DNA from 4 places in the Salinicoccus sp. ID82-1 genome. Region 3 is predicted to be linked to each of the others. Evidence: riboswitches for the same ligand, from Rfam matches in the RefSeq annotation. Region 3 holds a riboswitch; each other region holds the start of a gene.
The links. A riboswitch is a leader RNA that binds a small molecule or an ion and turns the genes downstream of it on or off. The one in region 3 is predicted to bind thiamine pyrophosphate.
Positions count from the first base shown of each region.

Region 1: it holds a riboswitch for thiamine pyrophosphate, as region 3 does, so the genes downstream of both, J4760_RS00485 (Ykof family thiamine-binding protein) here and J4760_RS01675 (ECF transporter S component) in region 3, are expected to answer to the same signal.
Region 2: it holds a riboswitch for thiamine pyrophosphate, as region 3 does, so the genes downstream of both, J4760_RS08050 (ABC transporter substrate-binding protein) here and J4760_RS01675 (ECF transporter S component) in region 3, are expected to answer to the same signal.
Region 4: it holds a riboswitch for thiamine pyrophosphate, as region 3 does, so the genes downstream of both, tenA (thiaminase II) here and J4760_RS01675 (ECF transporter S component) in region 3, are expected to answer to the same signal.

Region 1 is NZ_JAGFLY010000001.1:89,197-94,050, forward strand. It holds gene J4760_RS00475 (DUF1572 family protein) at 471-992, shown strand; gene J4760_RS00480 (O-methyltransferase) at 1,101-1,760, shown strand; gene J4760_RS00485 (Ykof family thiamine-binding protein) at 1,804-2,394, opposite strand; TPP riboswitch at 2,467-2,566, opposite strand; partial or broken gene J4760_RS00490 (poly(glycerol-phosphate) alpha-glucosyltransferase) at 2,754-3,513, shown strand; gene J4760_RS00495 (pentapeptide repeat-containing protein) at 3,638-4,195, shown strand; gene J4760_RS00500 (AEC family transporter) at 4,280-4,854, shown strand, end outside.
Region 2 is NZ_JAGFLY010000003.1:47,863-52,716, forward strand. It holds gene J4760_RS08035 (LCP family protein) at 1-699, shown strand, start outside; gene J4760_RS08040 (DUF2538 family protein) at 709-1,176, shown strand; gene J4760_RS08045 (GNAT family N-acetyltransferase) at 1,188-1,616, shown strand; TPP riboswitch at 1,738-1,836, shown strand; gene J4760_RS08050 (ABC transporter substrate-binding protein) at 1,949-2,950, shown strand; gene J4760_RS08055 (ABC transporter permease) at 2,967-3,749, shown strand; gene J4760_RS08060 (ABC transporter ATP-binding protein) at 3,739-4,497, shown strand; gene J4760_RS08065 (acyl-CoA dehydrogenase family protein) at 4,490-4,854, shown strand, end outside.
Region 3 is NZ_JAGFLY010000001.1:336,392-341,245, reverse strand. It holds gene J4760_RS01685 (energy-coupling factor transporter transmembrane component T family protein) at 1-21, opposite strand, end outside; gene J4760_RS01680 (ABC transporter ATP-binding protein) at 14-1,417, opposite strand; gene J4760_RS01675 (ECF transporter S component) at 1,420-1,998, opposite strand; TPP riboswitch at 2,067-2,157, opposite strand; gene J4760_RS01670 (ABC transporter ATP-binding protein) at 2,206-4,029, opposite strand; gene J4760_RS01665 (ABC transporter ATP-binding protein) at 4,022-4,854, opposite strand, start outside.
Region 4 is NZ_JAGFLY010000001.1:500,296-505,149, forward strand. It holds gene J4760_RS02500 (PTS fructose transporter subunit IIABC) at 1-1,222, shown strand, start outside; gene J4760_RS02505 (hypothetical protein) at 1,291-1,482, opposite strand; TPP riboswitch at 1,650-1,749, shown strand; gene tenA (thiaminase II) at 1,822-2,505, shown strand; gene thiD (bifunctional hydroxymethylpyrimidine kinase/phosphomethylpyrimidine kinase) at 2,498-3,292, shown strand; gene thiM (hydroxyethylthiazole kinase) at 3,296-4,081, shown strand; gene thiE (thiamine phosphate synthase) at 4,078-4,707, shown strand; gene J4760_RS02530 (metallophosphoesterase family protein) at 4,808-4,854, opposite strand, start outside.

The DNA.
Region 1 (4,854 bases), 250 kb from region 3:
ACATCCGTGAACATTCTGTGTCCAACGTGCACTGAGTGATTGGTTGAGTGCAAATTGGACGTCTAATTGTCATTCGTCGGCGTCAAGAGTGTCAGTTGGAGGTCTAATTGTCATTCGTCGGCATCACGAGCGTCAGTTGGACGCCTAATTGTCATTCGTCGGCATCACGAGCGTCAGTTGGACGCCTAATTGTCATTCGTCGGCATCACGAGTGTCAGTTGGACGCCTAATTGTCATTCGTCGGCATCACGAGCGTCAGTTGGACGCCTAATTGTCATTCGTTGACATCACGAGCGTCAGTTGGACGTCTAATTGTCATTCGTTGACATCACGAGCGTCAGTTGGACGTCTAATTGTCATTCGTTGACATCACGAGCGTCAAATAACCTGCCAAAAATCATTTCATTGGCACATCGCCATAAATCATCTATATTAAAAGTAACAGTTTCTACATATAAGGGGGAGAACGTATGAAATTTGAACAGGAATATCTCACTGTCATCAAATCAAGGTTCCGAGAAATAAAGCGGCTGGGCGATCGTACTCTTGATCAGCTATCAAATGAAGATCTGCATTGGCAGTATAATGAAGATTCTAATTCGCTTGCGGTGCTGGTCAAGCATCTGAGAGGAAACATGTATTCCCGATGGACGGATGTTTTCACCACGGATGGCGAGAAGCCGGGCCGGCAGCGGGATGATGAATTTGAGGATGATCTGCAGACAATGGAAGATGTTGAAGCAGCGTGGGAGGATGGCTGGCAGTTATTTTTCGATACACTGGATGGATTCAATGTGGAAGATCTGCTCAGAACCCAGAAAATCCGCGGAGAAGATCATACAATCCTGGATGCACTCGAACGCCAGCATTCTCATTACGCAATGCATATCGGCCAGATGATGTTCATCGGCAAGCAGATCAAGGGGTCGGACTGGCAGTCGCTGAGCATTCCGAAAGGACAGTCTGAACAGTATCTGAACCCTGGAAAATAAAGAAGCAGCATGCATGTAAGAAAAATAAGTCGAACAGCCCAATTAAACGTTTCCTTTCACCGTCTGGGCGGGTAAGTGTACAGAAATCGATTGATGGAGGTTTCTCAAATGGAAGAGACATGGCGGGCAGTGGATGTTTATTTCGAGGAAAAGCTGGCGACGACGGATGAAACGATGGAGCATATTCTGAAGAAGAATGAGGAAGCGGAGATGCCGTCGATCGAAGTATCGCGTGCGCATGGAAAGATGCTTCATCTCATGGCCAAGATGGCGAAGGCCAAAACGATTCTTGAAATCGGTACGCACGGTGGATTCAGTACTGTCTGGCTGGCGCGTGCATTGCCAGAAGAGGGTCGCATGGCAACATTTGAAGTGAATCCGAAGCATGCCGAAATGGCAAGGGAAAATATCGAATCCGCTGGTATTTCAGCGGAAGTCGAAGTCATTGAAGGCGAGGCGCTGTCGACGCTGCCCTCAATCCTTGAAAAAGGCTACCCACGCTTTGACTTCATTTTCATTGATGCGGACAAGGAGAACAATTCCGAATATCTCAACTGGGCGCTGAAGCTGTCAAAAAAGGGCGCAACCATCATCGTGGATAATGTAGTGCGCCGCGGAAAAATCATCGAAGACACAGACGAAAAAGCAGTGCCGCAGATCCGCGACATGTTCGACCAGCTCTCGAAGGACGACCGTATCGAGACGACTGCCATCCAGACTGTCGGTCAGAAAGGCTACGATGGATTTCTGATGGGCGTCGTAAAATAAAGGAACCCTGGGTGACCATTCACCCAGGGTTTTCATCGTGCATCTATTTCTTGCTTGAGGGGCTGTTCGCCGAGATGGTGAATGTCGTCGTCGTATGACTGACCACTTCCTGCACCTTGGTGAAAGCCTCTTCGATTGCATTGAATATATCATTCACTTCTCCATCCAATCGAGTGGAATAGTGGCTGGGACTGACTTCTACGCCGCGCGCCTTCGACAGGTCGATCTGCTCATAGATGACATCCATGTAGCTGGTTGTGTTCATCGGGTAGAGCGCAAATTTGCAGCCGGCCTTCTGCTGGATATCTGCAACAGCCGGTTCATTCATGCGTTCTGCCGAAGCATCCATATACGTATCACCGGAGGAATCGCCTGGACATCCGATTGAGAATGTGCCACTCATCTCCACGTGCTTCCCGGTCTTTGCAGCATGCAGATAGACTGCCTTGACCACATCGAATACATGCTCGACACGTCCACGCACACATGTTGTGACATCATCCGTATCCCGCCAGACTTTCGACATGTCCACCGCATCCAGCGAACCCAGGATGACATCCACAAAATCATCGCTCATTACACTCAAGTTGAACTGGCAGCCTGCTATTCTTTCCGTGCCGCATTCTGTTGCCATACATCATACCTCCAAAGTCTGATTGAAAATAAAAAACTGCACTCCCCGAGGAAATGCAGCAGAGGTATGGTGCTCATACCCGCCGCACTTTCCCACGCTGGTGTTATCCAGATCGGGTGTTGAGGGTCCGGAAATCCCGTCTCAGCCTTTGACAGCTCCCCTAGTGCACATCGGTATGCAGTTTTCATTTCACCTTCAATGATAGGGAAACCGGCGAAAAATGTAAAGCGCAACGCAATGATTTACTGAATGCGGTTCCACCGATATATTTTACAATTTTTACTTATTATGCATATAATGGGGCGTGTTCAAAAAAAAAAAAGATTCTGACTATATTTCACAGGAGAGAGGTAGAAGCAGTGAATATCGAAATGATAGAGGATTTACGCAATAGAAAAGACCTTTTGACTTCTGAATGGATTATCATATCGCTCGGATTCAAGAACAGAAGGGCGCATGTTTTCAAGGTGAAGAACAATAATTTTTTCCAGAAGAAAATTAAGGATGAGATGAAGAAACTATCAGACCTTGGACATTCTACTGAGTGGCTTAAAGCCGACTTCATCATTTCGGAAGAAGAGGTGCCTTTCTCGCAAGTGCTTAGCAGTATGCAGCAGACACGCCGCAATTATATCGACTATGGCATTGCCTATGACAAGCACTATAGCCTGGCTTTCCTGCCCGAGGAAATCAACGCGAATGCTTTTGTCAGACCGGTCCCGGGAGATAGGAAAAAGAACCTGTTTGTATGTGAAAGGAATATCAATACATATCTTAAGAAGTACAAGGCCTATAAAGGCATTTATTTTCACAAAAAATACATGAATAAATCGGTGATCCGTTTTCAGACCAGAGGCTATCTCGTTGAAGGAGACAAGATGTTCGAACTGAATGCCGGAGGCAGTATGCATGGCATCAGAAAGATCGGCGGCCATCAGAAAAAGTCCGAGTACCGCAGACTGATACAGACCGCAACTCAGTATTTGAAAGATCAGATAGACACCGACGACAGATATGAATACGGCAAATTTCCCCATTTCGATAAACGGATTGGGTTCTATAACGTGCTCAGACATACTTCCACAACATACTCCCTTCTTGAAGGGTTGGAGTTTTTGAACGATAAAAAAGGGATAGAGTGGGCAAAACTCACAATCGACCATCTGCTTGAGAACTTCCTCTACACGGATCCGGAAGACCCGGAATCCGCTTATATTTTTGATGACACCAAGATGAAGATCAGATGCTCGAAGATCGAGAGGTGGTTGATTCGGAATACATCAATGAAACAATGGATCGTCTGAAAATATATGGTTCTGTCGTCAAAGGATGCAATTTTTCAGGCAGTACGTTCACGGATGCAGATTTGCTGGATGTTCATTTTATGGATTGTGATCTGTCGAACGTCAATTTTTCCAAAGCTTCCATCCATCGGGTGGAATTCACCAACTGCAAGCTCGTCGGCAGCGGTTTTGATAAATGCTCCATTAAAAACCTGATGTTCAAAGATTCCATATTGAATCTGGCAGTATTATCAGAAGACAAGCTCGAGAATACGCTCTTTGAAAACTGCAGAATGGGGAGTATCGACTTCTTCGACTGCAAAATGAAAAAGGTGGTATACGATGGTTGCGACTTGAATGAAGCGCGGTTTGTAGACACCTCGCTGAAAAGCATCGATATCAGTACTTCATACTTCACCACTTTTGATATCAAGCGGGAGGATCTCGAAGGGGGCATCGTTTCGAGCGCGCAGCTGCTGCAGTTTGCATCAATGCTTGGACTGGTTGTCAAAGACTGATTTTTTCCAATCAAAGCGGTCTGGATGAACAGAATTAATGGTAGAATGTAATATATGGTTAACGAATTGTGAAAGGAGGGAATCATGGCTTACATCTCTCTTATTTTCGTGGACGTCATTGTGCCGCTATTGATTCTGCTCGGCATCGGTGTGCTGCTTCAGAAGAAGTTCGAATTCCGGCTGAGGCCGATTGCGAACCTGCTGACATACTGTTTTCTGCCTTCTGCAGTGTTTCTGAATCTATATGAGGCGGAGATTGACGCAGGACTGCTTGGGCAGCTTGTGGTTTATCTGGCGCTGTTTGTGCTGGTGATTGCCCTGTTCGGTGAATGGCTGTCCCGGTTTCTTGGTCTTGCGGGTGGGGAGCAGACTGCACTCAAAAACAGCATCTCGCTGATGAATTCGGGAAATTATGGGCTGCCGGTCAGTCAGCTCGCCTTCAGTGCCAATCCGGTCGGTGTGTCGGTCCAGATCATTGTGCTCGTCGTCCAGAATCTGCTGACATTTACATATGGACTTTACAACTTGAGATCAAGCTCGAAATCACTGGTGGAAGTGATGAGGGAGCTGCTGCGCCTTCCTGTCATATACGCACTGGCCGCTGCATTCATTTTAAAAATGTTCCAAGCAGAGGTTCCAAGGTTCATCATGGTGCCGAT
Region 2 (4,854 bases), on a different contig from region 3:
GCCGACAATACGAAACACAACATGACCAGCAAGGAGATCCGTAGTCTTGCCGCCTACTACTCCTTCAACGACATCGAGTTCAACCCGACACAGATACGCGGCAGCGACTTCTGGTATGAAGGCAATGGCGCCTACTTCTACTGGACGAATGAAGAGCACCTCTATGCAATTTCAAAGACATTGCGAGAGACACTGAACCTGGAGGCACCGGAACCGTATGATCTGATCAATATCCGGCTGTCCGACTACATCGTGCCGTACCAGTATGTGGATGACTACTACTTGAACGAATTTGTCCCGGAAACAGTACCGTACTTCATGCAGGAAGGCTATACGAGCGATATCGGCAACGGATTCAACATGGGAGAAGAGGATCCGGAGGCGAGCATCGAGGGTGAAGGCAACATCGAGTCATCCTCTGAAGAGCCGACGGGTGAAAGTACTTCGGAAGATGCTACTACAGAACAAGGCACCTCTCAGGAAGGTGCAACGACCGAAGAGGATGACTATTGGGCACCGGAAGATGGTAATGGTTCCGAAAGCATCCAGGAGGACAGTACAGAACAGTACAACTACGAAGAAAGCACTGAACAGTACAATTATGAAGAGAACACTGGCGAATACTACGAGGAAAGCACGGAGGAGTACAACGGCACCGGAAGCTACGACAGCTATGATCGTGCGCAAAATGAAGTCTAGGAGCGGATGATGATGAGAAAAACCTACGACAAGGAAACGAATATCAATGAAATGTTCGATTACCTGGATGATCAGATCAAGCACAGCGGCCAGCCTGCCATAGAGGATACGTACTACTACCAGAACCATGAGCACAAGGAGATGTTCCTCTCCATCCGGGGGTACTTCGCGGAAGCGCTGAAGAATCCCGAGGTGGATGCGGCATGCTACATCATCGCCATGCCGGACATTTACCGCCGCATCAACATTTTCGAGCTGACCTTCCCGATGGACTGGATCAGGGAGGATGAGCGGCTGTCGGCACCTTTCAAGGAACTGAAGCCGCACATCCAGTATCTCGCACTTGCAGCAGCTGAAGCGAGCGGCATGAAGTTCAACACCAAGCCTGCCCTGTCGCTCGGTCTGGCCTATTGGAACCTGGAACAGCTCAAGATCTTCTGGCAGTTCACCGCCATCCGGCGCAAGAATGCAATGTAGGAGGAATTTCGATGGAAATTAAAGTCGCAGACAACAATATCCTGTACAACCAGTGTCTTGCCATCCGTAAACGTGTCTTTGTAGAGGAGCAGAATGTGCCGATGGACCGTGAGGTCGATGATTATGAAGACGTGGCCACACACATACTGCTGATTGAAGAGGAACCGGTCGGCACTGTCCGTTACCGTCCGGCCGATGACGAAATGATCAAAGTGGAACGTATGGCTGTGCTGCCTGAAGCACGCGGCAGAAGCCTCGGCCGTGAACTGATGGCATTCGTCCACTCCCATGCACGTGAGACCGGCTATACCCGTGCCAGGCTTGGTGCCCAGGTGCATGCCATCGATTTCTACAGGAAGCTTGGCTATACTGTCTCCTCCGATGAATTCATGGATGCCGGCATCCCGCATGTGTACATGGAGAGGGATCTGACAGAATAGAATCATCAGGCGTCTTTCGAGCAATATGCCCGGAAGACGCCTTTTTTCATTGTCCGGATTCTGATTCCTGCACCTTGGACTTGATTTGTCGCCATGGTATAATGGACATATCAATAGAATATTTGATGCATAGGGGAGCCGTATGAGGCTGAGAAGGCATGACCTGACCCTTTGACCTGATCTGGATAATACCAGCGTAGGGAATGTGTAGCGCATATACGGCACTCGTGTATCGTCTTACAGTTCTTGACGCCTCCAGATACGGAAGGTGTTTTTTTGTATTCCCATTTCTATCGGATGCAGGACACCGCCATTTTGAGAGGAGTTTCCATATGAAGAAGATTTTATTTCCCATCATTCTTGCACTGTTTCTTGCCGCATGCGGCAATGGCGACAATGCCGATGATGGCAGTTCGGCAGAAAACGGAGCACTGGAGGAGATTACATTCGTCCTCGACTGGACGCCGAATACGAACCATACGGGCATCTATGCCGCACAGGCGGAAGGATACTACGAGGAACGCGGGCTCGACGTGAATATCGTTCTGCCGGGTGAAGCGGGTGCAGAACAGACGGTTGCCACCGGCAATGGCGACTTCGGCATCAGTGCCCAGGAGAACGTCACCCAGGCCCGTCTCCAGGGTGTCGATATCGTATCACTCGCTGCAATCATCCAGGACAATACATCAGTCCTTGCCTCACCGGAGGAGTATGGGCTCGAGACGCCGTCCGACCTTGAAGGACAGACATACGGCGGCTACGGCTCGCCGATCGAGGAGGAGACGATTGCGTCCATCATGCAGGCGGACGGTGCGGATATCAGCGAAGTAGATATTCTGAACATCGGCGACACGGACTTTTTCACAGCTGTACAGCGTGACGTCGACTTTGCCTGGATCTACTATGGCTGGACAGGAATTGAAGCGGAGCTCCGCGACTTCCCGCTCAATACGATCGACTTCACCGAGTATTCGGATGCACTCAATTTCTATACCCCTGTACTGATGACGAACCAGAACCTGATCGACAGCGACCCGGAGACTGTCCGCGCGTTCACCGAAGCGACGGCGGAAGGCTACCAGTTTGCGATGGAGCAGCCTGAGGCGGCTGCGGAACATCTGATCGAGGCTGAGCCGGACCTTGATCCGGAACTCGTCAGGGCGAGCCAGGAGTGGCTGGTGGACGTCTACCAGGGCGATGCGCCATACTGGGGATATCAGGCACAGGATGTGTGGCAGAACTACAGCGACTGGATGTATGAAAATGAACTGATTGAATCGGAACTCGATGTGGAACAGGCATACACGAACGAATTTCTGCCCGGAGCTGAATAAATTGGAGGAATAGTAAATGCGACGACTTTCATCATGGCGTGTCGGACCGCCGATTCTGGCGATACTTCTGATACTGGTCATCTGGCAGCTTGCGGTAAGTATTTTCAATATTGCCGACTGGATGCTGCCAAGTCCCATCCAGATCATCCAGGAAGGCATTGCGATCTATCCGAGGCTGCTCGGGCATACGCTGTCGACCATACAGATTGCGCTCGGCGGATTCGCCATCGGTGTCTTTGTCGGCATCGTCCTTGCGGTAGTGCTCCACCTCATTCCGCAGGCGAGGCAGAGCCTCTATCCGCTCATGGTACTGTCGCAGAACATACCGATCATCGCACTGGCGCCACTATTGGTACTATGGTTCGGATTCGGCGCTCTGCCGAAGATTCTGATCATCACACTCGTCTGCTTCTTTCCGGTCGCCGTGTCGCTGATCGACGGATTCCGCCAGACCAGTCCGACACTCAGGAACTACATGCAGATGATCGGTGCCAGCCGCCGGCAGATCTTTTTCAAGCTCGAATGGCCGAGTGCCCTGCCCTACTTCTTTTCAGGGCTCAAAATCTCCGCCACCTACAGCGTGATGGGCGCCGTCATCGCCGAATGGCTCGGGGCGCAGGAAGGGCTTGGTGTCTTCATGACGCTCGCCTCCTCTGCTTTCCGTACGGATCAGGTGTTTGTCGCCATATTTGTCATCATGGTCATCAGCCTCATCCTGTTCGGTTTTATTCTGCTGCTTGAGAAGTGGCTTGTTCCGTGGGATACGAATCAGAAGGAGGCACGTGGAGATGGTGAATAAACTGGAGATAGACGGCCTGACCCATACATTTGATGGACAGAACAGAGTGCATGTACTGGACGATCTGTCACTCCATGTCGCTGAAGGTGAGTTCGTCACATTGCTTGGTCCGTCCGGCAGCGGCAAAAGTACGATCTTCAACCTGATCGGCGGTCTGTTCAGACCGGATGCAGGCGATATCCTGATCGAAGGCGAACGCGTCAACGGACAGCGTGGGCATATCAGCTATCTGCCCCAGCAGGACTCCCTGCTGCCATGGCGGACGATCGAGGATAATGTAGTGCTGGTACAGGAGATCACCGGCAAGGTGGATAAGACGGCTGCCCGGGAATGGCTCGAGCGTGCCGGACTCGGCGGGTATGCATCATCGTACCCGGATGTGCTGTCCGGCGGCATGCGCCAGCGTGTCGCCTTCATCCGTTCCCTGCTGAGTCCCCAGCCACTGATGCTGCTCGATGAGCCCTTTGGTGCCCTGGATGAGCTGACCCGTCTTGATATGCAGGACTGGCTGCTCAGAATCTGGGAGATGGACCGGCGTTCCGTGCTCTTCATCACCCACAGCATCGAGGAGGCACTCTACATGTCCGACCGGATCCTCATCCTGTCAGACAAGCCGGCACGTATTGCAAGGGAGATCGAAGTGCCCTTTGCAAGACCCCGCCACCATGACATCACACTTGAAGATACATTCAACCAGCTCAAGCGGGAAATCTATCAGATGCTGAAAGTGGGAAATGAGAATGATTGATCAACAGATGACTGAAACCGTCCGGAAGTACGCTTCCGACATGGAACAGAATGGAAAGCTTGATCAGACGGTACTCGATCTGATCTATGAGCATCGACTCTTCAAGCTGTTTGTTCCGGACGCGGTCGGCGGCAGGATGACCCCTTTTCCGGAAGCCATCAGATACTTCGAAGATACCGCCTACATCGACGGCAGCTTCGGCTGGCTCGTCCAGATCGGCTCCGGGGCCGGCTTCTTTGCAACAGTCATGGATCCCCGTGCTGTACAGGAACTGTTCAGTGTGCGGAACTTCTATATTGCCGGCAGCGACCGGCCGCTCGGTGTGGCAAGGAAGACGGATGACGGCTATATTGTGAA
Region 3 (4,854 bases):
ATGTCTGATTGCTTCAATCATCAGACCCGCCTCCTTCCATCAGCGTCCCGTCCTCTATCCGCAGTCTTCTTGAAGGATAGCGTATTTTGATTTCTTCATCGTGTGTGATCATGATGATGGTCGTGCCCGACTTGACCATATCATGCAGCATTTGAAGCAGCCGGAATGCGTGCCGCTGATCGAGGCCGAAAGTCGGTTCATCCAGAATGATGATTTCGGGAATGCCGCCGGCTGCCGTCGCCACACTCAGACGGCGCTTCTGCCCTGTCGAAATTTCGAGCGGATGCAGATGGCGGACTTTACCGAGACCAAGTCTTTCTATCAGTGCGTCCGCTTTCTGCTTTGCTTCCTCCCTGTCAAAGTGCAGCTCGAGATTGATGAACACTTCGTCAAAAACAGTGTTTGTAATGAACTGCAGTTCGGGATTCTGAAATACCGGATAGAGCGCTCCGTTATAATGCTTCTGCTTCTTCACTTTTTTAATTTTGAACTGTATATCCCCGTCTGACGGAATCAGCTTCATCAATGCCAGGAGCAGGCTTGTCTTTCCTGTGCCATTATCCCCTTCAAGAGTGATCCACTCCCCTTTCCATATATCAAGTGCATCGATGGTCAGAAGCTGCCTTTTCCCTCTTCTGACCACCAGGTCGCGGGCTTCTAGCAGTACATCCGACTGTGCTTTTATTTCAGGAAGACGTGGAGCATTGTGCCAGGATTCAGGATGCCATACGCCGAACGCATCAAGTGCATCCCGGTGGTTTTCGAGCATTTCATCCGGCGGCCCTATCCTGTCGATCCGGCCCTGGTCATCCATGAGTATGACACGGTCGACCTTATCCCATATATTCTCCACGCGGTGCTCGATGATTACTACCGTGCGGCCGTCCCACATCTGCTGGATGGTTTCCCACAAATGTTCGGCAGACCCCTCATCGAGCATACTCGTCGGTTCATCCAGGAACAGCGTGTCCGCCTGCTGCAGCAGTGCACTTGCGATGGCAAGCTTCTGCTTCATGCCGCCGGACAGTGTGTGGATGGCTGCAGCGGGATCGATATCAAGACCGACCGTACTGAGTATCTGCACGATTCTCTGGTCCATATCCTCTCTTTCGACCTGCCTGTTCTCCATGATGAATGCAAGCTCCTCTGCCACCGTGGGCATCGTAAACTGGGAATCCGGATCCTGGAAGACATAGGCACCGGAATTCGGAAGCTCCAGCTGATCGGCCTTCATCGGTACATCGATGACGTTCGGAATGAGTCCCCCGAGAACGTTGAGCAGAGTACTCTTGCCTGAGCCACTCGGTCCGACAATCAGCACCTTTTCCTTATCCTCTATTGTGAGTTCAAGGTCTGTAAACAGGCGCGCTTGTGCCTCCGGGAACTTCAATCTGAGGTTTTTGACTGCGATGGCCATTCCTACAGTCCTTCATCGGCTGTGGCCTTCTGTCCGACCAGTTTCAGTACGCCGGTTCCTTTCAGCCCCTGGTACAGCAGATGGGCAAGTCCGCCGGCAATGAGTGCACCACTCAGCACTCTGAAGCCGAACATGAGCAGCAGATTCCACGTTGCAAGCTGTCCAAGATAACCGTAATACCAGTCGAGCGGCAATGTTGAAAGCGCCGCTGCCACACCAGCCGCAACTGCCACCATCAGCGAAGTGCTCTTATACTTCACGACTGCAAAGACAATTTCACACGCCAGTCCCTGGATCAATCCATAGACGATCAGCATGACGTCGAACTGCAGCATGACGATCGTCTCCCCTGACGCGGCTGCGAATTCAGCAATCAGTGCCACACCTGGCTTTCTGATGATCAGGTAGGCGACGACTGCTGCGATGAACCACATGCCGTAAAGCAGCTGGTTCAGATGCAGACCAAGGGGTTCGAGTGCCGTATAGACACCACCCCATATCGAGTAGATGAATGCAAACACGAGTGCGATGACGACCGTGACCAGTACATCGGTCAATGTCAATCCGTTTTTTCTTACCATGGTAAAACCCTCCAGACATTATTTTCCAAATAAAAAACACACCACTAGCGGAGTGGTGTGCATATTTATAGGAAAATATGCCACTTCCCTACGCTAGTATGATCTAGATCAGGTAATGAGGGTGATTCTCAGTCCAAACGGACACCCCTAGTGGTCGTTTCTTATTCGGTTGTATCCATGGTAATACACTTCTGATGATTTGTGAAGCTATTTATTATCTGACACCATCTGGTAGTAGCGCCCCTCCTGTCGGAGAAGTTCCTGCTCAGAGCCGCTTTCGACCAGTTCACCGAGATCCATGACGAAGATCCGATCCACCGCCTTGATGGTATTGAGCCGATGGGCGATGATGATGCTTGTGCGGTCCTTCATGAGCCGTTCCAGTGCCTCCTGGATTTTCAGCTCCGTCACAGTGTCGATGCTGCTCGTCGCTTCATCCAGCAGCAGAATGGCGGGATCCGTGATCAGTGCGCGGGCAATCGAAATCAGCTGCTTCTGTCCTTGTGAAATGAAACCTTCATCCGCTTCAAGGATGGTGTCATAGCCGTTTTCAAGCTCGACGATGAAGTCATGGGCATTGGCGAGCCTGGCGGCCTCAACAACATCGTCATCCGTCGCATCGAGCTTCCCATAGCGGATGTTCTCCCGGATGGTCGACTCGAAGAGATATGGGTCCTGCAGGACGAATGCCGTCTGGGAGCGTACAGTGGCACGGGCATAGTCGAGAATATCCTCTCCATCGATCCGCACCTGGCCGGAATCCGTTTCATAGAACCGGGCCAGCAGCTGCATGACAGTCGTCTTTCCTGCGCCTGTGGCACCTATCAGTGCCACGGATTCACCGGCTGCTATCTTAAAGCTTAGATTTCTGATCGTCGGTGTCTTCTGCTCTGGATCATAGGAGAAGGAGACATCGTCAAACTCGATTTCGCCTTTGATGGTCTTATCTTCAATTTTTCCATGGTCGTTCTCGGTTTCGGAATCCATGATGCCGAATACACGCTCAGCACCGGCGATGGCCGACAGCACCTGATTGAACTGGTTGGACAGGTCGGCAAGCGGACGGGTGAACTGCCTCGCATACTCGGCGAATACCACAATGGTTCCGATGGTGACGAGGCCAGTGCCCGAGAGCGCCAGCAGCCCGCCGGCACCCGCAACAATCGTAAAGCTGATATTATTAAGCATATTCATCACTTTAGGAATGAACCCGGCATACAGGAATGCCCAGAATGTAATGTCCCGAAGACTGCCGGCCTTTTCGTTGAAGTTCTTGATCGCCGTCTCCTCCTGGGAGAACACTTTGACGATCTCCTGGCCGGAGACCATCTCCTCGATGTAGCCGTTCAGTTCACCTGTGGCACGCTGCCGCTTCTTATAGAGCGGACCGGTGCGCCGTGTGATGAAGCCGACAGCGAATATCAGTACAGGAATGATCAGCACCGTGAGCAGGGTCAGCAATGGACTCAGATAGATCATGACGCTGATGGTCCCAATGAGTGTGACGACACTTGTCGTGAACTGGATGAATGATGTATTGAGCGTCTGTGAAATGGTCTCGATATCATTTGTCATCCGGCTCATCAGTTCGCCGTGCTGGCGCTTGTCATAGAAGCGTACCGGCAGTTTCTGCATATGCGAAAACAGTCTCGAGCGCAGCTTGTACACCGTGCGCTGCGACAGCCCGACCATCATGAAGGCGGCAAGGTACTGTGTCGATGACAGCAGTACATAGACGACGAGCAGAAGCAGGAGTATTCTGGCGAGCCCATCCATCTGCTGCTGGACGAAATAGTTATCGACGATGTAGCCGACGAGGAACGGCCCGGTGATGCTGAGCAGGCTGGTCAGTGTGACGAGGAAAATGATCGCATACAGAAGCACACGCTCTTCATTGATGAAGCGCCACATTCTCTTCAGCGTGCCCCATATATCGTTGGCCCGCTGGTCTTCCTTCTTTTTTCTGCGTCCGATTTCCTCTTTTTGAAGGACCGGTTCATTGCCGAATGGTCTTCTGATAAAATCAATCATCCAGCTGACCCCCTTCCGTCTGCGATTGAACTATGGAGCGGTATAGTGATGACTCTTGCATCAGTGTGTCATGGGGACCGAGTGCACTGATCTCCCCGCCATCCAGTATGAGGATACGGTCCGCCATTTTGGCGGTGACCACTTTCTGGGTGACGATGATCTGTGTTGTATTCTCTTCTTTGATCGCGTCCCACAATGCGGACTCGGTGCGGATATCAAGCGCCGAAGTGCTGTCGTCGAGAATCAGTATGCCCGGCCTGCGGACAAGCGCACGTGCAATCGACAGACGCTGCTTCTGACCACCGGACAGTGTCACACCCCTCTGGCCGACGCGTGTCTCGTAGCGATGATCGAAAGTATTGATCGAATTGTGGATCTGCGCCTTCTGGGTGGAAGTGAACACTTCCGACTCGCCTGCATCGAGATCACCCCACAGCAGGTTCTCGAAGATGCTGCCCGAGAACAGTACCGCGGACTGCGGCACGTAGCCGATGGTCTCCCTGAGATCATCCTCGTTCCAGTCTTTGGCATTGATGCCGTTGATATAGACATCGCCCTCCTTCACATCATACATCTTCGGAATCAGGCTGAGCAGCGTACTCTTGCCGGAACCTGTGCCACCCATGATGACGAGTGTTTCATTTTCTTTGACTTCGAAGTTGATATCACGGAGGACATAACGTGTCGAACCGGGATATTTGAAGGACACATTTTCGAACTTCACCGTGCCGGCCTGGTCCACCTTCCTGATCTCTTCATTGTTGTTTGATGTGATTGGTGCAACGAGCACCTCCTCCATCCGTTCACTGGATGCTTTCGCACGGC
Region 4 (4,854 bases), 160 kb from region 3:
TGCACGCGCAGCCGGTGTTGTTGTTGCTGCGGATACGAATGTTCAGATGGCACGCTTCGATGGCAAGAACGTTGTAGAATCTCCGGTTGCAGACGGTATCAAACGTCCGGAAGAATTGCTCAACCAGGCAATCGATACAAGCCGTTCTCCATACAGGGCAACCAAATCCAAGCAGGAGCTTGAAGAGGGCGAACAGTCTACAAAAGGCAAGTCCTCCATCTACAAGCACCTGATGAATGGTGTATCCAACATGCTGCCGTTCGTTGTTGCCGGTGGTATACTGATCGCCATCAGCTTCATGTTCGGTATCAATTCAGCAGATCCTGAGAGCGTTGAGTACAGCCCGATTGCCGAAATGATCAACTTCATCGGCAGCAACGCATTCCAGCTGATGATTCCAATACTGGCCGGCTTCATCGCGATGAGCATCGCCGACCGTCCAGGTCTCGCACCAGGTATGATCGGTGGACTCATGGCTTCGACAATGGGCTCAGGATTCCTCGGCGGTCTGATTGCCGGTTTCCTTGCCGGTTATCTGATGGTCGGTATAAAGAGAGTGATGGAAAACCTGCCACAGGCACTTGAAGGCTTGAAACCTGTCCTGCTCTATCCATTGGTCGGTGTATTCCTGACCGGCGTCATCATGTACTATATTGTCGATCCGCCAGCAACAGCACTGAACGAATGGATGAATACGACACTCAGCAGCATGAGTGGAACGAACATTGTACTGCTCGGCGCCATTGTCGGCGGCATGATGGCCATCGACATGGGCGGTCCGATCAACAAGGCAGCCTATGCATTCGGTATTGCAGCACTTTCCGCCAATAACCCTGAACCGATCACAGCAGCAATGATCGGAGGTATGGTACCACCACTTGCCATCGCAGTTGCCACAATGGTATTCAGAAACAGATTCACGGAAGTTGAGAGATCTTCCGGTCCGACAAACGTCATCATGGGGGCATCATTCATCACAGAAGGTGCCATCCCGTTCGCAGCAGCCGATCCACTGAGAGTCATTCCATCCATGGTCGTCGGTTCTGCAACAGCAGGCGCACTCGCCATGGCATTCGCAACATCCATCAATGCACCACACGGTGGACTGTTTGTCGCCCTGACGATCGGAGAAGGAAAACTCATGTTTCTTGTCTCACTCCTTATCGGTACAGCCGTTTCAGCGTTGATTCTCGGACTGCTGAAAAAACCAATTAGACAATAAAATAAACAATAAAATGAATCCCCCCATGAAGTATCATGGGGGGATTACTAATGGTTGCTGGCATCAAACTATTTTCCTCTAGTAAAGAGTCTGACGATGAATCCAAGTGCAGCAACAACAAGTATCGCACCAAAACCTACCAGTGCTAGAATTTGCCCAGTGCTTGGGGTACTGTCATTCATCAGGCTGATTCCGCCTGTAATTGCTGCAATTACAGCGATGCCGATGAGAATGTACATGACACTCTTATTGGCAGACATAATATCCTCCTTATAGATTTTTTACATGGCTGTTTAAAGACGCCTACACTCCCACTGTAACATATCAGGTATATACGTTCAAAATGTACAGTCAATATGCATATATTCGCGTGGTTAACAGTTGACTTTTCCATTCGTCTCCATTAACATTCAAGATAATTGAATAGCAGTACCACTAGGGGTGCAATTCTGCTGAGACAGCCATGTGGCTGATCCCTTTGATCTGATCTGGATAATGCCAGCGTAGAGAAGTGGTTTGGTCGGATATTCCTTGTCTTCTTACTGAACCCATTTCCTATGCTGGAAATGGGTTTTTACTATGTAAAAAGGAGAAATGCTATGCTGAGCGAGATATTGAAGAAAGAAACCGAACCAATGATCGAAGCCATCTATACGGATGCATTCATACAGGGGCTGGTCCATGGAGATATTGATGATAATGCCGTCATGCACTACTTGCGTGCAGATGCGTTGTATCTGGAAGAATTTGCGAAGCTCTACGCAATGCTGATGTCGAAGACGGATTCAAAGGAGACGGTCAGGTTCATGATGGGCCAGATGACTTTCCTGCTGGATGGAGAAAGCGAGGCGCACGCTGTTCTGGCACGTGCAGTGAACAGACCGTATGAAGATATCATAGAAAATGGAGAATGGTATCCATCAGCAGACCACTATATCAAGCATATGTACTTCAACGCCTGCACAAGAGAGGACATTGCGTATGCAATCAGTGCAATGGCACCATGCCCCTATGTCTACCGCAGACTCGGACAGATGGCAATGGAACAGAATACTTTTGCAGCGGACCATCCATATAGGAAGTGGTTCGAGTTTTATGCGAATGATATGAACGATACGGTAGATGTCATGTTCAGCATCATCGATGATGCCGCAATGCATATGGCTGAAAAAGAAGTGGACGTGCTCAAGAAAAACTATGTCGAAAGCACAGAGCATGAAAGACGTTTCTTCAATATGGCTGCCACCAAAGAACGATGGGATGGAGTGGGTATCAATGTCTAGATTTCCAATTGCTCTGACGGTTGCCGGTAATGATCCGACAGGCGGTGCAGGGATACTGGCCGACAGCAAGACATTTCATTCACGTGGTGTATATGGGATGGCTGCTGTAACATCGCTGACTGCCCAGAACACTATGGGTGTCCAGGATGTTTTCAATGTGTCAGTCGATTTTCTGGAAAAACAGCTGTACAGCGTCTTCAGTGATGAAATGCCTCACGCAATGAAAAGCGGTATGATCGCAACAGTCGATATGATGGAAATTATTGCTCGAACAGCAGACCAGTATGATATACCGTACATCATCGATCCAGTCATGATTGCCACGAGCGGAGATGCACTGATAGAGGAGGCATCAATCGATTTTCTAAGAGAGACCCTGCTGCCCGCTGCCACCAGTGTGACACCGAACATCCACGAAGCGGAAAAGATAGCAGGCATCAAAATTGAAAATGCCACGGATATCAGAAAAGCTGCGGATATTTTTGTGAAGGAAATCGGTGTTCAGAGTGTCATCATAAAGGGGGGGCATCTTGAAGGAGATGCCGTGGACTATATGTTCACAAGAGACACCACCATCGAACTTTCCGAACCACGTATTGAAACGTCGAATACACACGGAACAGGCTGCACTTTCTCAGCAGCCATCACTGCAGAACTTGCAAAGGGCAAAACACTTGAAGAAAGTTTCAGGCTGGCGAAGAAGTATATCAGTTCAGCAATCAGAAATAATCCTGGAATTGGAAAGGGCAACGGCCCGGTGAACCATTTCAGCTATAGAGGAGACTAGAATATGAAACGTATAGAGAAACTGAAAATACAAAGTCCACTGGTTGTCTGCATAACGAATGACGTCGTCAAAAACTTTACTGCCAACGGCATGCTCGCTGCCGGTGCATCCCCGATCATGAGCGGAGAAAAGGCGGAAGCACACGATCTGATGCATGCTGCCTCTGCGCTATTGATCAACATCGGTACTGCAGACCGTGCCAAGGTGGAGCTGATGGATAGAATGATGGAAGCCGCCAATGAAAAAGGCAAACCGATTGTGTTTGATCCGGTAGGATATGGCGCTTCCGATTTCCGTATCGATATCACAGAAGACCTGCTCAGCCGTCATCAAGTATCACTGATCAAGGGCAACGGTGGAGAAATGCTTGCATTGTCCGGCGCAGAAAGCAGCCTCAAAGGTGTCGATTCGACGGAACAGACGGACACAGCAGAAATTGCCGATGCCGTATACAGCAGGTTTAGAGTTCCCGCTCTGGTTACCGGCAAAGTGGATGCACTTGCTACAGAGAATGGCATCGTTACAATGTTCAATGGGCACAGTCTGCAAGGGAAGATTACAGGATCAGGGTGTCTGCTTGGCGCATTGACAGCAGGTTTCATTGGACTCGAAAAAGAATTTACCGCAGAAGCTGTTGTGGATGCAGTCAGCTACTATAACTTATGTGCCGAATGTGCTGCTGCACAGATGAGCCGTCCGGCACCTGGTACTTTCATCAGTCATCTGATCGATGAACTCTATCTGAGCGAGGATAGACTGCTCCAGGACAGGACCGTCAAAGGTTTATGATGAAGCTGAAGCGTGAAGATTTAAGATTATATTTCATCTGTGGCAGCAGTAATGTAGAGGGAGACACCCTGAAAGTAATCGAGGAAGCCCTGGAGAGTGGCGTGACCATGTTCCAGTTGAGAGAAAAGGGGCAGGATGCGCTGGAAGGAAAAGCACTGGTCAATTTTGCAGAAACCATCAGATCTCTCTGTCGAAAATACAATGTGCCTTTTATAGTGAACGATGATGCACGACTTGCAGAAAGAGTGGGAGCAGACGGCATCCACCTTGGTAAGGACGACCAGACAGTCACTTCGTTGTCTCCCTATTTTGATGACAAGATTATCGGACTATCTGTCAGAGACCGTTATGAGCTTGACCGGAGTGAGCTGTCGGCAGTCGACTACATTGGCACAGGCCCGGTATTCCCGACACACTCCAAAGATGACGCAGGCAGCACCATCGGTGTCGAAGGACTCGCAGAAATGAGAAGCCGGATTAAAGAACTGCCCATGGTCGCTATCGGCGGTATCAACACTGAAAACTTCAGATCATGTCTCCGAAATGGTGCAGATGGCGTCTCATTCATATCCGCTATTGCAGAAGCAGAGGACGTGGGCCAGGCAGTCAGAGGGTTTCTGAAGTGAATCAGATAGTATCTGGCTCAAATAAAAGATCTCCATGCATGGAAAGTAATACGCCCATGCATGGAGATCTTTCTTTTAAGTCAATTTATCCATCCCATTGCTATTGCGGCAGTGACCCCCGTTCAATGACACCCGTCATAAATTCCA